DNA from 3 places in the Paenibacillus sp. OK076 genome. Region 1 is predicted to be linked to each of the others. Evidence: predicted binding sites of a transcription regulator. Region 1 holds the regulator's gene; each other region holds the start of a gene.
The links. The regulator CtsR, encoded in region 1, represses protease genes until heat stress. The targets are predictions, from matches to a motif close to ATGGTCAATAAAGGTCAAACA.

Region 2: the regulator CtsR is predicted to act here: its motif matches at 1,310-1,330, upstream of clpP (ATP-dependent Clp endopeptidase proteolytic subunit ClpP).
Region 3: the regulator CtsR is predicted to act here: its motif matches at 1,555-1,575, upstream of clpP (ATP-dependent Clp endopeptidase proteolytic subunit ClpP).

Annotation. Positions count from the first base shown of each region.
Region 1 is NZ_FOCH01000010.1:781-4,066, reverse strand. Features, by position in the region: gene BMY78_RS31205 (protein-arginine kinase McsB) at 1-1,050, opposite strand, end outside; gene BMY78_RS31200 (protein-arginine kinase activator protein McsA) at 1,079-1,603, opposite strand; gene BMY78_RS31195 (CtsR family transcriptional regulator) at 1,634-2,095, opposite strand; gene eis (GNAT family N-acetyltransferase) at 2,568-3,286, opposite strand, start outside.
Region 2 is NZ_FOCH01000008.1:36,025-39,310, reverse strand. Features, by position in the region: gene BMY78_RS30360 (sugar-binding transcriptional regulator) at 1-685, opposite strand, end outside; tRNA gene BMY78_RS30355 (tRNA-Arg) at 1,168-1,242, shown strand; gene clpP (ATP-dependent Clp endopeptidase proteolytic subunit ClpP) at 1,422-2,018, shown strand; gene BMY78_RS30345 (PdaC/SigV domain-containing protein) at 2,510-3,286, opposite strand, start outside.
Region 3 is NZ_FOCH01000005.1:47,633-50,918, reverse strand. Features, by position in the region: gene tig (trigger factor) at 47-1,387, shown strand; gene clpP (ATP-dependent Clp endopeptidase proteolytic subunit ClpP) at 1,765-2,355, shown strand; gene clpX (ATP-dependent protease ATP-binding subunit ClpX) at 2,368-3,286, shown strand, end outside.

The DNA of each region.
Region 1 (3,286 bases):
GATCGTATCACGAATCAACTGAGCCCGATATATGTCACGCTCATCTGTCCGCATGTCTTCCCCAAATGTTTTCTGCAAAAAGCCCGGCTGCGTCATCACATTCAACTCGTTCATCACGGTTATGGACAAGCCGTCCAACAAGCCGAGATCCACACCAAGTCGAACATCAGACAAACGCTGTGCAGCTTCCTTCGAATCGACAATTGCAGCATGGGACAGAATGCCATATGACCGCATAACCCTGTCGGTAATTCGCAGTCTGGAGTCGGTAATTAACCGTTCTCTCGCGGTACGTTCATGCCCTATCATCTGTAACACAACACTATGCAGGTTATCAATGACTTCTTGTTCCGTCTGCCCCAGTGTGATCTGGTTCGAGATTTGGAACAGGTTACCCATCGCCTCACTGCCTTCACCGTAAATTCCCCGTACAGTCAGTCCGACTTGGGAGACTGCGGTTAGAATGCGGCCGATCTGCTGTGTCATCACCAGAGCGGGCAGATGCATCATGACAGATGCTCTTACACCTGTACCTACATTTGTAGGGCAACTGGTTAAATATCCTCTGCGGTCATCAAAAGCATAATCCACATGCGCTTCAAAAGCATCATCTATGGCGGAAGCTTTCTCCCAGGCTTCTTTCACCTGGAACCCCGGATAGAGGCACTGGATACGAAGATGATCCTCTTCATTAATCATAATACTGACAGATTCATCCTCACTGAGAATAACAGCACCATTTCTGGATTCGTTCGCAAGACTGGGACTTATCAGATGTTTCTCCACCAGCACCCGTTTGTCAAGGTCATCGATATCAATCAGATCCAGAGTATGAAAATCTCCAAAGGCATGAACGTCATCGTATTGAAGTACTTCGCTCAGCTTATTCAGCACTTCTTCCGATTGCTCATTGGAAGCCAGCATCGGAAACGGATAATGCTGCAGGTTGCGTGCGATCCGGACCCGGCTGCTAATGACGATCTCGGAATCAGCCGCATCACTACGCATCCAGTCGCTGAGCGCCTTCTCTGTAAAACGAAGATTAGGCATTACGCATCCCTCCTACTCATCACAAACTTTACTCCTGAGCTATTTCTTTTTCAAGTTCCCTGATCTGATCACGAATTTGAGCAGCTTCTTCAAACTCCTCTTGCGTTATGCTCTCCTGAAGATCCCGTTTCAGATCAGCAATCTGTCTTTTGACCTTGATGCGGCCACCAGCTCGTGCAGGCACTTTCCCCACGTGGGAAGTGCTGCCATGAACCCGTTTGAATAGCGGGTCCAAACGACTGTCAAAATATTTATAACAAGAACTACAGCCAAAGCGGCCGATTTTGCTAAACTGTGAATAGGTCATGCCGCATTCTTCACAACGAAGGGATTGTGCAGGTGTTGCTCCCGTATTGCCATTCTTGCCTGAGGGTTCAAAATCAAGCAACCCGGACAATAAGTTGTGAATAGAAAATCCGTTGGATGTTCCGGGAATCATTTCCCCTTTTTCACGAGCACATGACTCACAAATATGGAATTCCGTCTTCTCTCCGTTCACGATCTTCGTGAAATGGAGTGTTGCCGGTCGTTTGTTGCATTCTTGGCACAGCACAATGATGTACCCCCTTGATCCCGATAGTTTTCATTTACCGAGCAAAGATATTAACATCGCCTTTAACATTCTGGCACGAATTTGATCCCGGTAAGGAAGTTTGACCAATATAATCTCTCTCGATACAGCTGCCCGCATCAACCCGGCTTCCCTTTTGCTCAAGAAACGTGCTTCTTCCAGTTGGTAGATCAGACCTTCGGCAGCTGTCTGCCCGATCTCATCTCCAATACTATGGTGCAAATGGTTATGCAGAGCCGAGTGAGCTGGCAATTCGATTCGCTGTATGCGAACATAACCGCCGCCTCCACGTTTACTCTCTACAAGGTAACCTTTTTCGAGTGTAAATCGGGTGCTGATGACATAATTGATCTGGGAAGGCACACATGAAAATTGGTCAGCCAGATCATTACGTTGAATTTCGACCATTCCTTCGGGACTTTCATGCAAAATACTCTTCAGATATTGTTCGATAATATCAGAGATATTACGCATCGACTCATCCTCCACTGTCTGAAACGTTAAGTCAATAAGGACCCACACGCCCCTACAGAGTACACCTTCTCCACCCATTTAACCAATCAAGGAAACAGCGAAACTGATCTTCAACGGTCTTTAACAGGAGAGCGAAGGACGCTCGAAGGTCCTTTAATATTGCCTTTATCCGCTGATGTGTACTACCTTTAAAATGGCTCCCACCACCGGATTGCAGAAAGAAAGCTACGTAAGTATTTAACCTTTAGTTGACTTTGACTTTCTTTGACTTTATATACATTATAGCATATTTTGTGGTTTTGCCAAGAGGGAGCACTATTCATTTTTTACGATTTTACACGAAATATTCGGCTGACACAAAAAAACCTCTCCAAAATAACTGGAGAAGTCCATTTGTCTCACACTAGCAACGTAATGCTATACACGTTAAATCTATGAAATTGATCCTAGAATACTCTTTACTCTATGAGGATCAGAAAAAATCAAGTAAATACGTTTCCCGTTCAGGAATCGCTTGTTCCAAAGCCTTAATCGCTTCATTTGGTCCTTCCATTCTACCTATTTGAGCCATCTCTGAGGGCCTGCGATACCCCATCAGCATGGCGGTGAGCGCCTGAATATCTACTTTAACAGTCTGATCTTTAGCAGCCGAATCAGAGGTTTTCCATATCGAAGCTGTGCCATTCATCGCCACATTCAACTGCCATACCCCTTCATTCCATGGTGCGTGTGCGTCCTCTACCTGGAGATTAATCTGTACTGGTGAGTCTGGGCTCGCAAAAGGATACTGTGAAATAAATTGTTCTACACTCACAATACGTGCCATGAAGAATGGTATAACTTCCTGCTGAATCCGCGGATTGTCTAATTGAAAAGCAAGCATATCACTGGCTGGTGCCTGTAAAGTTACTTCCTCAATCATGGAATCATGGTTCGCAATAAAGGTCCACAAACCTTGTCTTGCCTCTTCATTCAGATAAATGATCTCTTTAATGGTAAACTTTCTTTCCTTAACCTCATATAAAACATAGCCTTGTGCTTTACCAGCTTCATCATAATATACAGCCTTCTGGCTGGCTCCATTAGTGAGAACTGAATTCTCCCATCTCGCATCATCTCGGATTAAGGTTCCGTTATAGCGCTCAGCATACGCACTGTATACTTCCTTTAATACGCTGAGTCCCGGATCGC
Region 2 (3,286 bases), on a different contig from region 1:
GCAGAATCTCCTGAACACTCGGGTCCTGGATTAGTGATTCATAGGCATGATCACTCAGCAAATCCGGTACATGCAGGAGTTTGTATTGGGCTCCTACCCGTTTTGCCATCGTGGATGCTATCGTATTGGCCTGAATTTCGAGGCTTTCTCCCAGCCCACCGCGTGCCGGTACGAACCAGACACCTTTCAGCGATGTTGGCGGAGTGAGTTGCTCTGCGACTTCAGCCGTTGTTGAACCGCCAGTTACGGCGACAACATCGTTATCACTCATGATATTACCCAGAGCCTTCGCTCCGGCTCTGCCCAGCTCCCGTTTGGCAAATGGAGAAATGTCCGAATCGCCGGGAACCACAACTACCTTTTGCAGACCGTAGGCTTGCTTGATGCGTTCTTCCAGTTCGGATAATCCAAACAGCTCTTTGGCGACGGGTTCCAACTGCTGCAGCAATTCATGCCCTGCCTCACTGATCTTCATCCCTGCACTGTCAATTTCAATAAGTCCCTGAGCCTTTAACAAATCGGTCTCAGCCCTCAGAACCCGCTCGGTCATCTGCATGGAATTAGCTAACGTTCTTCGTCCGATCACATCCGATAACATGATCTGGCGCAGAATCGTGTACCTCTTCTTCAAGACATCCATGAGATCAGGCAGAAGCTGCTTTTGTACTTCTAAAATCGTTCGCATGCTTTCCACTCCCGCAAGCTTCTCGTTCCAAGCTTTCTTTCATGGCCCTAAAACGTCCCGGGTTAACTTTTTAAGTCCCACGTCTATTCTACCTAAAACTGACGCGACATGCAAGTGTTTCAAAGCCTTATTTCGACACGTTTCAGGCGTTTGTACGCGCCTATTTTCACAATGTCACCCTACTCTGATCGAGAACAACCTGTTCGATACCATATATAGAAGCAAAGTAAATTTTCCATCTACATATTGCTTGCTGTTGTTTTTCATATGGCATATCCAAAACCTCTTTTAGCATTTACCTATTTGCGCTCTTTATCCACTTATCTTCATCATGATCATTTTCAAGCTTATCCAAACCACAACAGTAAACATCTGCTTGCAATTCAATTATTCATGAGCTATAATCAATATTGCTGTCACATCTTTGAAACTTCTATTTCAAAACAGCTTTATGCAGCTATGCTTGCAGCAATAATCAATGTGCGCCCGTGGTCCAATGGATATGACGTAGGCCTCCGAAGCCTGAGATCCAAGTTCGATTCTTGGCGGGCGCGCCACTCTTAATTAGTAGCTCATAACCCTTTTAACCAATGAAACCGAATAGGTTTCTTTTTTTTCAAACTTAGTTTGACTTTCTTTGACTTTTTGTTTGAAATTGTTTATGATGTGGGTAATACGGTAACAGTTTATATATAAACACCAATTTAACATTTACATTTCCGAGGAGGTTTTTCACGTGAGTTATATTCCAATGGTCGTTGAACAGAGCAACCGCGGTGAGCGCGCCTATGACATCTATTCCAGATTGCTGAAGGATCGTATCATCTTCCTTGGCAGTGATGTAAATGACGTTGTAGCGAATTCCATCATGGCACAGATGTTGTTCCTTACTGCGGAAGATCCGGAGAAAGACATTCACTTATACATCAATAGCCCAGGCGGATCCATTACAGCCGGTATGGCGATTTACGATACTATGCAATTCATCAAACCGGATGTATCTACCATCTGTGTAGGTATGGCGGCTTCGATGGGTGCATTCCTGTTGAACGCAGGTGCCAAAGGTAAACGTTTTGCATTGCCTAACAGCGAAATCATGATTCACCAACCGCTTGGTGGTGCGCAAGGTCAAGCTTCGGACATCGAAATTCGTGCCCGCCGCATCCTGAAAATGCGTGATACCTTGAACCGCATCATCGCTGAGCGCTCAGGCCAACCGCTGGAGCGTATCGAGAAAGATACAGATCGTGACTACTTTATGAGCGCTGCTGAAGCTGCTGATTACGGTATCATCGATAAAGTTATCGAAAACGTAGGTTCCCAAGGCATCTAAGCCGAGGCGAATCGCCAATTAAACGGATATACCATATAGGCAACTCAAAGGGTAACGCCCAGTTGAGTTGCCTATATGAAAAAAGGGCGCTCTCGTCAATATGACGAGGGCGTCCTTTTTTTTGAAGATAATTTAAGAGTGCATAATTCGTTTAAATCTAATAGCATTACAATGGCCCTAGAACCTATGTGAAGACGGACACTACAACAACACGAACACAGCTAATATTAACGTACATCACATCTAACGAACTGAGCACACGCTATTGACCATCATTTCAACGAAATGGAATTCTAACGAATCACAGGAATGTTATCGTTGCTATATGTTCCCGTTTTCTTTCGATTTCCCCGTTTCTTCACTCCATAGCCTCTCTACGATTCGTTACAATATCCCAAGCCTCATATCTAGCCTTATAAGATGCAACAGGTTCGTTAGAGTTCCAGATATCCAATGAATTACTTAAGGAATGACTAATACTTCCGATACTCTTACTTGTTGGCCGTTAAGCCACTGAACGGCTCTGTGCCTTTAGAAAGCAACTCTTTGTATGTGAACGGGAATTCTGGGAAACCCTCCGCATAAGCTGTGTACTCATACAACTGGAAGAATACAACTACACCAGTTGGGGTTACATAGAAATCCTGATCTTTATTTAGACCTTTATAGCCTTCAAGGTAACCACCACGGGCTTTAAGCTGATCTCCCACTTTTTTGCTTACTGTCTCACGTACGGTTTTGTTATTTTGGATCACATCATCCAGACTCAATTCCTTACCGGAATCCAGAGCAAAGGTGTGACCTGTACGGAACGTCATGCCATGTGCGCCTGCATAGTCCTGATAACTTTGCGTAATGAGCCCAAGTACACCATTTTCGTTGTATGTCACGACATAAGAACTCTCAAATGCATATGGACGGTTCGCTGCTGCATCACCAAATTCCTTGGTTTGTTTTTTGAAATCTGCTACAAAAGCATCGACTTCATCTTTCAACACCTTGTTGATAGCCGCTTCCGCTTTATCGTTCGCCAGTCCGCTCACCTGAGGATATTGAATATCGACTTCAGCATTCTTGATGCTGACTTTCACTGTTGCCGCTTTGACTGCCACGTTATTTTGCTTCACTTTGCTCAGCGACAGTGTCTTGGCTTTACCATCCCAGTTGCCCTGTACACCCAAATAATCTCTCATTGCAGAGAACGGAATGTACAATCGGCCATTAATCAGCTTCGCTTCTACCCCTGGGTAATACCCATTTATTCTCAG
Region 3 (3,286 bases), on a different contig from region 1:
GTGATTGCCTACGTGAACATGTGAATTTTGGAGGGGAAAGTATACAATGAAAGCAACTTGGGAAAAGATAGAGAAGAACCTTGGGGTTCTTGAGGTTGAAGTGGGTGCAGATCGTGTAACTGCAGCACTCGACAAAGCTTTTAATAAAGTAGTTAAACAAGCAAACGTACCTGGATTCCGTAAAGGTAAAGTTCCACGTCCAATTTTCGAAGCTCGTTTTGGTGTGGAAAGCTTGTATCAAGAAGCAATCGACATTTTGCTTCCTGAAGCTTACACAGAAGCAATCGACCAAACGGACATCTTCCCGGTTGATCGTCCTGATGTAGATATCGAACAATTCGCTAAAGGACAAGTTTTCAAGTTCAAAGCGAAAGTAACCGTTAAACCTGAAGTTACACTGGGTGACTACAAAGGCGTTGAAGTTGCTGTAGCCAAACATGAAGTAACTGATGTTGAAGTGACTGAAGAGCTCGAGCGTCTTCAACAACGTCACGCAGAACTCGTTGTTATCGACGAAGGTGCTGCACAAAACGGCGACGTTGCTGTAATCGACTTTGACGGTTCCGTTGATGGTGTACCGTTCGAAGGCGGACAAGCTGAACGTTATTCCCTGGAACTTGGTTCCAACACGTTCATCCCAGGATTTGAAGAGCAGGTTGTGGGTCTATCCACAGGCGACTTCAAAGACGTTGAAGTGACTTTCCCAGAGAGCTACCATGCAGCTGAACTGGCTGGCAAACAAGCGGTATTCAAAGTGAAAGTACATGAAATCAAACGTAAACAGCTTCCTGAGCTGGATGATGAATTTGCTAAAGATGTTAGTGAATTCGATACGCTTGAAGAGTACAAAGCTGATCTGAAAAAACAATTGGAATCCCGTAAAGCAGACGAAGCCAAAGCAGCTCAAGAAAATGCTGTTGTAGAAAAAGTGGCTGAAAATGCTGAAGTGGACATTCCTTCTGCAATGGTTGAGAGCGAAGTACAAAACATGATGCGTGATTTCGACAACCGTCTGCGCAACCAAGGTATGAACCTGGAAATGTTCCTGAGCTTCTCTGGTCAAACACAAGCTGACCTGAGAGGACAAATGCAGGAAGATGCTTCCAAACGTGTTCGTAACAACTTGGTTCTTGAAGCAGTTGGTAAAGCGGAGAACATCGAAGTGTCTGACGAAGAAGTTAACCAAGAACTCGAAAAAATGGCTGAGTCTTACAAGCGTCCTGCTGAAGAGATTCGTGGCATTCTCGAGGGTAATGGTTCCCTGGACAGCCTTCGTGATGAAGTGAAACTGCGTAAAACGATCGATGTTCTCGTTGAGAACAGCAAAGTCGTTGAAGCTGTTGAAGCTCCAGCTGAAGAAGTTGCTGCAGAAGCTGACGAAAAATAAGACAAGCTGTTATGTAATGAACAGCTGAATAAACGATAAGGCACGTGAATCATTGCGTGCCTTATTTTTAAATTATGGCATCCATTTTATAGAGGATTCAGTAATAATATGGATGGGGATTGCTGCGGTATTGGTTATGCATATCCAACGTGCTATGGTTCTCCTGCAAATAAAAAAAAGGTGAAACGGCATAGGATTGCTCCGATTTGCACATACATAGAAAACATGGTTAAATATGATCAGGCTAAAAAGTAAACTCACCCCGTCTTGACACCACTTGTGAAAAATGACATTGTCACAGGAACGTGTTAGAATGAATTTGGGTTTGCTTTACAGGTAGCCTATGTCTAATTACATGTAGAAAAGAGGTTGGTCTCATGAGTCTGGTGCCAATGGTTGTAGAACAAACCAATCGAGGCGAGCGTTCTTACGATATATATTCGCGTTTGCTGAAGGATCGCATTATTTTTCTAACCAGTGCGATTGATGACGATGTAGCCAATCTTGTCATAGCTCAGCTTTTGTTTTTGGCAGCCGACGATCCTGAGAAGGATATCAGCTTGTACATTAATTCACCTGGTGGTTCTGTCACCGCAGGGATGGGTATATACGATACGATGCAATATATCAAGCCGGATGTATCGACCATTTGCGTAGGTATGGCAGCAAGCATGGGCTCGTTATTGCTGACAGCCGGTGCTCCTGGCAAACGATATGCGCTGACAAACAGCGAAGTGATGATTCATCAGCCGCTTGGCGGCGTTCAAGGACAGGCTGCGGATATCAAAATTCACGCAGAATGGATTATTAAAACACGTCAGAAACTGAATCAAATATACGTCGATCGTACAGGTCAACCCCTTGAGAAAATCGAGCGGGACACAGACCGTGACTTTTTCATGAGTGCTGAAGAAGCCAAAACGTACGGCATTATTGACCAGGTGCTCAGCAGACCGATCAATTCCTAAAGGGGTGGTTTCATGTTTAAATTTAACGATGAGAAAGGGCAATTGAAATGCTCTTTTTGCGGTAAATCTCAGGAACAGGTGCGCAAGCTGGTCGCTGGACCGGGCGTTTACATTTGTGATGAATGTATCGAACTGTGCACTGAAATCGTAGAGGAAGAGCTCGGTCATGACGAAGAACTGGACCTCAAAGATATTCCAAAACCGAAAGAAATCCGCGATATTCTTGACCAGTACGTTATTGGACAGGATCAGGCTAAGAAGTCTTTGTCTGTAGCGGTTTACAATCACTATAAACGGATCAACACGCAAAGCAAGATTGAGGACGTTGAATTGCAAAAAAGTAACATTTTGCTGTTAGGGCCTACGGGTTCTGGTAAAACGTTGCTTGCGCAAACGATGGCCAAAATCCTTAATGTTCCTTTTGCTATTGCTGATGCAACTTCATTGACGGAAGCAGGTTATGTCGGCGAAGATGTAGAGAACATTCTGCTCAAGCTGATTCAAGCTGCTGATTATGATGTGGAAAAAGCAGAGCGCGGCATTATTTATATCGATGAAATTGATAAAGTAGCGCGTAAATCCGAGAACCCATCCATTACACGTGATGTATCGGGTGAAGGTGTTCAACAGGCGCTCCTGAAAATTCTGGAAGGAACTGTTGCTTCTGTACCACCACAAGGTGGTCGTAAGCATCCACATCAGGAATTCATCCAGATCGATACTACGAACATACTCTTCATTTGCGGCGGTGCCTTCGATGGTCTGGAGCAAATGATCAAACGCCGGATCGGTAAAAAAGTCATTGGCTTTAACACCGTTGCGGAACAAAAAGATCTTAAACCAGGTGAATATCTGGGTATGGTATTGCCGGAAGACTTGCTGAAATTCGGTCTGATTCCGGAATTTGTAGGCCGTTTGCCAGTTATCTCCA